Regions from separate parts of the Plantactinospora sp. BC1 genome, predicted to be linked through region 2. Evidence: riboswitches for the same ligand, from Rfam matches in the RefSeq annotation. Region 2 holds a riboswitch; the other holds the start of a gene.

Region 1 (4,981 bases), 1.1 Mb from region 2:
CGCGGCGCGCACCTGAAGATGGCGCTCACCGACCCGGACCGGCTGGCCCGGGTGGCGTCCGGCGGCGAGGTGCTGACCGAGGCCGACATACCGGAACTGACGGCCTTCTACCGGACGGCCTATCCGGACAACTGGTTCGACCCCCGGATGGTCGAGACCGGTCACTACGTCGGGCTGCGCCGGGACGGCGAACTGGTCTCCGTCGCCGGGGTGCACGTCTGGTCGCCGCGATACCGGGTGAGCGCGCTGGGCAACGTGACGACGGCTCCGGCGTACCGGGGACAGGGGCTGGCCAGTACGGCGGTGGCGACGCTCTGCCGGCGGCTGCTGGAGACCGTCGACACGGTGGCGCTGAACGTCGTCGCGGAGAACACGGCGGCGTACAAGCTCTACGACCGGCTCGGCTTCACCCCGGTCGCCGAGTACGCCGAGTACGTCGTCGGCGAGCCGCCGCCCGACCCGGACGTCCGTCCTCTTTGAACAGCACCACCACCGCGTTACGGTGTCGCCCTTGTCAAGGGTGCGCACCCCGGGCACCATGTCAACGTTCTGGAAAGCCCGCCGATCCGCCAGGCTGCCGGGCCGCCGTCCACCGGCCCGTACGCCTGTCGTCCATCCCTGTCTGTCGCCAGCCGATCTGTCGCCGAGGAGGCGCCGGTGCTCGAGGAGTTCATGGGCATTCCCGCCCACCCGTTCCTGGTCCATGCCGCGGTGGTCTTCGTGCCACTGCTCGCGTTGACCGCGGTCGGGTACGCGTTCCTGCCGTTCGTCCGCCCGCACCTGCGCTGGGTGCTGGGACTGCTCGCGGTCGCCACCCCGCTCGCCGCGCTGATGGCCAAGCTCTCCGGCGACCGTTTCCTCGCCCGGCTGGAGTCCCGTAACCGGGTCAGCCCGGAGTACGTCCCGAGGTTGGCGGAGCACCAGGACCTCGGCACCAACACCCTGTACGCGACGCTCGTGCTCGGGGTGCTGGCCCTGGCGCTGGTCTTCCTCGTCAGGCCCCGGACCGCCGCCCCCGCACCGGTGACCGCCGGGGTCGAGGGTGGCGCCGATGGCACGGAGGGGACCGCCGCCGCGACCGCCAAGGGGTCACCGGTGCTGACCCTGGTGCTCGGGGTGCTCTCCCTGGCGGCGGCCGGGATCACCCTGTACTACGTGTTCCGTACCGGTGACACCGGCGCCCAGGCGGTGTGGCAGGGCCAGTGATCCGCAACTGACCGAGGCCGGGCGCGGAACCGCTCGCGACGACGACGCCGGCCCGTCCCACGCCCCCGGTCGGCACGGGTCGTCCGGGTGGGTGGGTCGGGCCGGCGTCGTCGGTGCTGCTACCGGCGGGTCGTCGGTGCTGCTACCGGCGGACGGGGCGGATCAGGACGAGTAGCCCCGGGTGGCCGCCCAGTTCGCCAGGTCGATGGTGGTCATCCAGTAGTTGCTGTCCTCGCCCGGGATGGCCGGGTCGGCGATCTTCACCGTACGGCCGTCGTCGCGGTAGCCGACGACGGTCAGGTAGTGCCCGCCGGGGTAGCTGTGCCAGCCGCCCGCGAGGTCGGTGGCCGAGCCGGCGATGTTGACGACCACGGCGTACCCGCTGGTGACGGCGTGCACGACGTCCGCCTGGAGCCGGTCCATCTGCGCCGGGGTGGCCGCGCCGCCGGGGATGGCGGTGGTGCGGTAGAAGTCGGTACCGATGATCTTGTTGAGTACCCGGGTGGTGTCCTGGGCCGAGTTCGTGCCGCTCATCGTGGTGCCGAGGTCGGCGGCGACGGCGTCCTGGCTGGGCTTCTTGTCCCGGACGGTCAGCGCGATCCGGGTGGCGGCCGGGCCGCAGTACCAGCCGTTGATCTGGGCCTGGAACTGGTAGTCCAGCAGCTTCGACTCCGGGGGTGCCGGGCGCTTGCTCGGGGTGCTGGCCGCAGCCGCCTTCGCCGCCGCGCTGGGCGTGGAGGTGCCCGGCGCGCTGGTGGCCGGCTGCGACGGGGTCGCCGGTGCGGTCGTCGCGGGTGCGGTCGTCTCCGGTGCGGTGGTGACCGCCGCTCCGGCCTGACCCGCCGCCGGGGCGCCGAGGTCGGCGACGGCGACGGTCGAGGGCTGCGGTGCCTCGGCCGAACCGTCCGAGGTCAGCACGACCCCGGTGGACGCGGCGGCGGCGAGCACCGCTGCCGAGGCGAGCGCGAGCCGGTTACGTCGGCCCGACATGACGGTCCGGAACCGCCCGTTAATTGCGTGCTTCAACGTTGTCCTCCAGAGGAAATGCGCGCCACTATCACCGGGGGGCGAGAAATGACGCGACGTTTCTTTCGCTGCTGCGGGGAAACGTGACGCGAAATCGCACGGAATCGCACGGGAAAAGGTCCGCCGATACGCATTCGGCGGGACGGACCGAGGGTGTGCCGACCGGGTTGGCGCCGCTATCGGCGTACCGGTGGAATCAGCGCCACCACGATCCGTCGCGGCCGACCGGCGGCCTCACCGGAAACTGCCGGCCAGCGGGCCGGCGGGGTGCCCGCGCGTCGACGACTTCGGCGTCACGGACCGCTATCGGGCCAGGTTGGGGTGGCCGCCGGGGACCGGGTGGTCCGGGACGGCCGCGACGGCCGGGGGCGGGGGCGCGACGCAGCGAGGGAACTGGGGGGATGGGCCGGGGCCCGGGTGGTGCCGCACGAACAGCTACTCCTTCCGACACCGCCTACCGGGTTAGCTGACGGATTCGGGCAGGAAGGCCGCCCTACCGCGGGCCACAGCGGCTCGCGGATTCACCCCAGATAACTGTGGGTCCCCGGCTCGTTACGTAACGACTCGGCGGGTCTGCTCCGGTGTCACCCGTACGGCGACCAAGGGGCCGGACCAGACTCGCCGAGATTACTGGTCGACTTCTGTCGTTGCCAACCCCACTGAACAGCGAAAACAGTGACTCGGAGCGCGATTGGGACAGCGTCGGCCGGGCAGCCGGGCCGGGAGGCGACCGGCGGATAAACCGGCATGATCATGTACGCGTACGGTATGACGGAAATGCCGGCTTGGTCCGGTGGCTCGAACATGGGGACGAAGACCGCAGGAGGCTCCTTCCGATGACGACGGTGCACGAAGCTACCTACGACCTGCTCCGTTCCCTCGGCCTGACCACCCTGTTCGGCAACCCCGGCTCCACCGAGGAGCCATTCCTGAAGAACTTTCCGGCCGACTTCAGCTACGTTCTGGCTCTCCAGGAGGCCTCCGCGGTCGCGATGGCGGACGGCTACGCCCAGGCCAGCGGCCGGCCGGTGCACGTCAACCTGCACACCGCACCCGGCACCGGAAACGGAATGGGCAGCCTCGTCACCGCCTGGCACAACAAGACACCCATGATCGTGACCGCCGGTCAGCAGACCCGGACGATGAATCTGTCCGAGCCGATGCTGACCAACGTGCGCCCCACCCAACTGCCCGAGCCGTACGTCAAATGGAGTCACGAGCCACTGCGCGCGCAGGACATTCCCGAGGCGTTCATGCGGGCGCTCGCCACCGCCGTACAGCCGCCGGCCGGGCCGGTCTACCTCTCCCTGCCGCTGGACGACTGGGACGAGCCGGCCACCGGCACGGCGCCGGTACGCCGGGTCAGCACCCGGGTCGCCCCCGACCCGGCCGAACTCGACCGGTTCGCCGAGATCCTGGCGGCCAGCCGACACCCCATGCTGGTGATCGGCTCAGGCGTCGACCGCAGCGCCGGCTGGGCCGAGGCGGTCGCCCTCGCCGAACGGACCCGGGCACCCGTCTGGCAGCCGCCCTTCGCCGACCGGGTCGGCTTCCCCCAGGACCACCCGCAGTTCCAGGGACTGCTGCCGCCGGCGATCGGCCCGCTGGCCGAGAAACTGGTCGGCCACGACACCGTACTGGTGATCGGTGCCCCGGTATTCCGTTACTACCCGTACGTCCCCGGTCGGCGAGGCTACCTGCCGGACGGTACCCGGCTGCTGCACGTCACCGACGACCCGGCCGAGGCGGCCCGGGCACCGGTCGGCGACAGCCTCGTCGGCGACGTGACGCTGGCCTGCGCCGGGCTGACCGAGCGGCTGCCGGCCACCGACCGGCCGATGCCGCCGACCCGCCCCGCCGTGCCCGACGCGGACCCCGGCACCCCGCTGACCCCGGAGGCACTCTTCGGGGCGCTCGCCGCGGAATGGCCGGCGGACGGCATCGTGGTCCCCGAATCCCCCTCCAACCTCAGCGTGCTGCACCGGCAACTGACCATCACCCGACCGGGCTCGTACTTCAAGATGGCCAGCGGCGGCCTGGGCTTCGCGCTGCCTGCGGCGGTCGGCATCGCGCTCGCCCAGCGCGACACCGGGCAGCACCGGCCGGTGGTAGCGGTGATCGGGGACGGCTCGTTCCAGTACTCGCCGCAGGCGCTCTGGACCGCCGCCCAGCACCGGCTGCCGGTCGTCTTCGTGGTGCCGGTCAACCAGGCGTACGGGGTGCTGAAGGCCTTCGCCGAGTTGGAGGACGCGCCGGGGGTGCCCGGACTCGACCTGCCCGGCCTGGACATCCCGAGCATCGCCCGCGGCTACGGCTGTGTCGCACACCAGGTGGAATCGGTGGACGAGTTCCGGGCGGCGTTCCGGGCGGCGCTCGGCACGGAGAGTCCGACCGTGCTGGCCGTACCGATCACCCGGGACGTCGCCCCGCTGCTCTGACCGCCGACCGCCGGCCGCCGACCGCCACGGCCGTGGTCGGGGATCGAGGTGCGGCCCGTCCGATTCCGCCAGGGCCGGAGCTGAACGGCTGATACCGGCTGAACGGGACATCGGGGTGGTCGGCACGAGTCCGGGCGGTCCCGCCCATGATCGCCGATCCGGCCCGTCGGGTCGGAGACCTTCGCCGATCTCATGATCGATTGCTGACGGCGGAATGCCGGCTGCCTGCCGGTCGTTACATCTCGCGTACGGCCGAGTAGCACCGCCCGTGACCTGGGCTGGTGGCCGGGCCTCGGGGAATGATCCGGGGC
Region 2 (4,981 bases):
GCACCCTCCGGCGACTGGAGCGTCAGCTACCCGGACTGCTCCGGCAGCGGCACCGCCAGCATCGACACCTCGGTCGCACACCAGGGCACCCGGTCGGTACGCATCAACGGCGCCGTCGGCTACTGCAACCACGTCTTCGTCGGCTCCACCCGGGATCTGAGCAGCGTCGGGGCGGTGCGCTACGCCCGGCTCTGGGTCCGGCACACCACCGCGCTGCCGACCTCGCACGTGACCTTCCTGGCCATGCGGGACGCCGCCGACGGCAACCGTGACCTGCGGATGGGCGGGCAGAACCGGGCCCTGCAATGGAACCGTGCGTCGGACGACGCCACCCTGCCGGAGCAGAGCCCGAACGGCGTCGCGCTCAGCGCGCCGCTGCCGGTCAACCAGTGGACCTGCCTGGAGTTCATGGTGGACGGCGCGCAGGGCCGGCTCTCCACCTGGGTCAACGGGACCGCGGTGACCGGGCTGACCGCCGACGGTACGCCCACGCACGACGTCGACGGGCAGTGGTACAACCGGGCCAACTGGCGGCCCAACCTGACCGACCTGCGGCTGGGCTGGGAGAGCTACGGCGAGGGCGCGAACACGCTCTGGTTCGACGACGTGGCGCTCGGCTCGACCCGGATCGGCTGCTGAGAGCGAGAACCGCCGGCACTGCCCAGGGGTGGCGGGCGGTGCCGGCGGTTCGCGATGGTGCGTGGCGCGGTGGATCAGTTCATCGACAGGTGTACGTGGTTGGTGTGGTCGCTGGACGGGTCACCGTTGCCCCCGTTGTACGTCTTCCAACCGCTGCTCGGCAGCCAGATCTGCTTGAACCAGATCACGTACAGCACGCCCAGTCGATCGGCGTTCCGCACGAAGTACGCCGCCAGGTTGTTGCCGTACGTCCGGTCGCCGCCGGTCGCCACTCCGCCGAACCCGTTCTTCTGGGCGGCGAAGTCGCAGGCCTGACCCTTCGGGTGCTCGCCACTGCCTCCGCTGCGGAAGCAGGAGACGAACCGGGTGAAGCCGGCCGCCTGGGCCTGCTTCAACGCGTGCAGGGTGCGCGCGGTGATGCAGCCGTCGGTGGTCGGGTCGTCGAGACTGCACGACTCGTCGGGGAAGGAGCCGTCGGCGTTGCGGGGTGCCGGTCGGGCCGACCCGCCCCCGCTGCCGCTGACTCCCGAGCCGGTACCGCCGCTGTTGTTCGCCGCCGCCAGCGCCCGTTCGGCCTGCTTCTTGCGGGTCTCCATCACCTCGACCTGCTTGCGCTGCTCGCCGATCTCCTTGTCGAGCGCCGCCTTGGCCTGGGTCTCCTTGTCCAGGCTCTCCCGCAGCCCGCGCAGTTCCCGGCTCTCGTTCGCCGAGATCGTGTCGAGTGCGGCGGCCCGGTCCACCAGGCTGGTCGGAGATCCGCTGTTGAGCAGCGCGGAGACCTGTCCGAGCCGACCGGTCCGGTACGCCATGCCGGCCATCTCGGCGACCCGTTCGCTCCGGGTCGTCACCTCGGTGCGCAGCGTGGCGAGCTGCTGGTTCAGTTCCTTCTGCCGCTTGACGGAGTTGTCCAACTTGGTCTTGGCGGTCAGATAGCCCTTGCTGGCGGCCTGGAGCTGCTCGCGCAGGCTGTCCGTGCCTCCGTCGATGTCGTCGCCGCCGGGTGCCGCGGCCAGCGCCCCGGGGGTCGCGTACTCCGGTGCCGCGTGCGCGGGTGCGCCGCCGAGTGCCGCGAGGACCATGCCCAGGGCGAGGGCCGCGGTGGTCGCGGCCTTCCGGTACGGTCTCGTGGCGCTCCGCGCGGACGCCGGAGCGTGTCGGGTGGGTGCCAGGAACGGCATATGACAATGTCCTTCCGTCAGCCGCCGACCGGGTTAGCTGACGGGTTCGGGACGGAAGATCCCTACCGCTGGCGCGGATACACCCCTGGTACGTGGTTCCCCGGCTCGCGCGTGCGATTAGGCGACGGTCCCCGCAGGCGCCGGAGGGCGCCGCCCGGCGGAGACCGGAGCCGAGCTTACCGGCAGTCGCCGTCCGGGGATACGTGGCGTTGCCGGAGTTAGATTCGCGATTTTCCCAGTTGGGCGGATGTATCCGGACAAAGATGTCCAGCGCCCGCCGGAAACTTAAGATGCCGCTAACTATCGGTGAGTCTCGACGGTCGGCGGACCCGGGAGAGCGGCGTCTCGGGCTGACCATGCGTGACGCGACGTGGCTGCCGGTCACCAGTCGGTGGGACCGCAGCCCCCGGGAGCGGTGTTCGGCTCGACCTGGAGCGTGGCGTGCGAGATGTGGAAGTCCTCGCGCAGTGCCGACCGGGCCGCGGCGAGTACGGTACCGACCTCCGCGTCGCGGTCCAGCCTCAGGTGCGCCGAGGCCACCTCCATCCCGGAGGTGAGGGTCCAGACGTGCAGGTCGTGTACGTCGCAGACGCCGGGCACCCCGGCCAGCCGGGTCCGTACGGCGGCCACGTCGAGGTGCTCGGGCGCGGCCTGCACCAGGATCCGTACGGCGCTGCGGCCGAGCCGCCAGGTGCGGGGCAGGATGAAGAGCCCGACCGCCAGCGCCACGATCGGATCCGCCCAGCGCCAGCCGGTCAGGATGATCACCACGGCGGCGACGATCACCCCCACCGAGTTGAGCAGGTCCCCGAGCACCTCCAGATAGGCGCCGCGCAGGTTGATGCTCTCCCGCGCACCGGCCCGGAGCAGGCCGAAGGCGGCGACGTTGGCCAGCAGGCCGAGCGTGGCCACCACCAGCATCGGGCCGGCCGCCACCCGGGGCGGGTCGTCGAACCGGCGTACCGCCTCGACCAGCACGTAGAGCGCCACCCCGAACAGCAGTACCGCGTTGGCCAGCGCGGCCAGCACCTCCAGGCGGTAGAGGCCGAAGGTGCGCTGCGGGTCACCGACCGCCCGCCGGGCCGCCGTGATCGCGGCCAGCGCCATCCCGATCCCGAGCACGTCGGTGAACATGTGCCCGGCGTCGGAGAGCAGCGCCAGCGAGCCGGTGACCAGCGCGGCGACCGTCTCGACCACCATCAGGACGGCGAGCAGCCCGAAGGCGGCCCAGAGCCGTCCCCGGTGTCGTTCCGCCGCCCAGGTCAACCGCTCCCCGTGGTCGTGCCCGGCCCCCAACCCGCCTCCTTCCGTCCCGGTCGCCCCCGCCGTCGATACTGCCGGCCGGTGAGGTCGTCCCATCCGGTAAACGACCGGATCGCTATCCCTCGTCGCCGAGGGTGGCGGCGATCGGCGCCCGGGCGGCCCGCCGGGCCGGCGGCAGGCTGGCCAGCACCGCCGCCGAGGCGGCCAGCGCGGCGCAGAGGGCGAGCTGACCGACGGGTACGGCCGGCAGCCCGTGCCCGTAGCTGCTGATCAGGCCCATCGCCGCCGTCCAGCCGAGACCGAGCCCGAGGGTGATCCCGGCCAGTGCCCCGACCGTGCCGGCGAGCGCCGCCTCGGTCAGCAGCATGGTCGCCAGTTGCCGGCGGGACAGGCCCAGCGCCCGGATCGTCGCCGACTCGCGGCGGCGTTCGACGACCGAGAGCGCGAGCGTGTTGCCGATGCCCAGCACCGCGATCAGCACCGACATGCCGAGCAGGGCGGCGAAGATCCCCAGCAGTTCGTCGAGGGTGCGGGAGAGTGCGTCGGCCTGGTCGGCGAGCCCGCGTACCCGGACCGCCGGCTGGTCGGCCAGGGCCGCGTCCAGCGCCTGCCGGCCCGCCGCCGTCGACACCCCCGGGGCGAGGTCGACCAGGAGCCGGTCCGGCTCCCCGGGGCCGTACGCGCCGGTGAACGACGCCCAGGAGACCAGGGCCGCACCGTCGACCGGGCTGTCGTCGTAGACCGCCACCACGGTCAGCGGCCCCGGCGGGCCGAGCCCGAGGGCGATCCGGTCGCCGACCCCGACGCCCCGGTCGGCGGCGAGCTGCCGGCTCACCGCCACCGTCCCCGGAGCCAGCCCGGCCAGGCTGCCGGCGGTCACCTCCGGACGGATCGGCCCGTGCAGCCGCTCGGGCGGTACGGTCCAGATCCGGATCCGGTCGTCCAGCGGCGAGTCGGCCAGGCGTACCTCGGCGACGGTGCCGAACGCCGGATCGGGGCGCAGCCGCTGTGCCAGCCCCGGCGGCAGCGGGCCGCGTACCGCCGTCGGCGAACCGTCGGTGCGGACCCGGTCCAGCACGAAGTCGACCGGGAAGTTCTCGGACAGCTCGCGTCCGGCCTGCTCCCGGGCGGTAGCCAGCAGCACGCTGAACATCGCCATCAGGGCCACCCCGATGGTCAGCGCGGTGCAGGTCGCCGCCGCCCGCCGGGGATTGCGCCGGGCGTTCGCCACGGCCAGCCGTACCACCGGGCCGAAGATCCGGGCCGGCAGCCAGCCGACCAGCCGGACCCCCCGGGGCACCAGCAGCGGGGCCGCCACCACCGCGCCGAGGAAGGCGACCATGCCGCCGCCGAGCACCAGCGGCAGCCCGGGAAAGGCCAGCGGCAACCCGACGAGTACGGCCAGCACACCGGTCCCGGCGAGCCCGAGCGCGACCGCGACCCGGGTACGGCGGCGCCGGCCAGCGCCGGCCTCGACCGCGTCCCGGGACCGGAGCGCGGCCAGCGGCGGCACCCGGCTCGCCTCCACCGCCGGCACCAGCGCGGCCAGCACCGTGACCAGGGTGCCGAAGCCGAGCGCGACCAGCACGGTCGGCCAGCGCACCACCGGGGCGTGCAGCGGGATGTCGGAGGCGACCAGCTCCCGTCCCCGGATCAGCCCGTACCCGACGAGCAGGCTGGCCAGCAGCCCGCCGATCGAGGCGAGCAGGCCGAGGATGCCGGCCTCCAGGAGTACGGCGCCGCGCACCTGCGCCCGGGAGGCGCCGACGCAGCGGAGCAGGCTCACCTCCCGCACCCGCTGCGCGCCGAGCATGGCGAAGGTGTTGTAGATGACGAACGCCGAGACGGTGAGCGAGACCAGGCCGAAGCCGAGCAGTACGGCGAGGAAGCCGTCGACGTAC

The links. Region 2 has a riboswitch for cyclic di-AMP ahead of C6361_RS33905 (coiled-coil domain-containing protein). Riboswitches for the same ligand answer to the same signal wherever they lie in the genome.
Region 1: linked by a shared signal. The riboswitch ahead of C6361_RS28930 (C39 family peptidase) and the one ahead of C6361_RS33905 (coiled-coil domain-containing protein) in region 2 are both predicted to bind cyclic di-AMP.

Annotation. Positions count from the first base shown of each region.
Region 1 covers NZ_CP028158.1:6,597,996-6,602,976, reverse strand. Annotated here, with positions in the region: gene C6361_RS28940 (GNAT family N-acetyltransferase) at 1-480, shown strand, start outside; gene C6361_RS28935 (DUF2231 domain-containing protein) at 658-1,206, shown strand; gene C6361_RS28930 (C39 family peptidase) at 1,369-2,196, opposite strand; cyclic di-AMP (ydaO/yuaA leader) riboswitch at 2,669-2,812, opposite strand; gene mdlC (benzoylformate decarboxylase) at 3,069-4,670, shown strand.
Region 2 covers NZ_CP028158.1:7,722,225-7,727,205, reverse strand. Annotated here, with positions in the region: gene C6361_RS33910 (cellulose-binding domain-containing protein) at 1-639, shown strand, start outside; gene C6361_RS33905 (coiled-coil domain-containing protein) at 714-1,817, opposite strand; cyclic di-AMP (ydaO/yuaA leader) riboswitch at 1,824-1,951, opposite strand; gene C6361_RS33900 (cation diffusion facilitator family transporter) at 2,199-3,113, opposite strand; gene C6361_RS33895 (ABC transporter permease) at 3,196-4,981, opposite strand, start outside.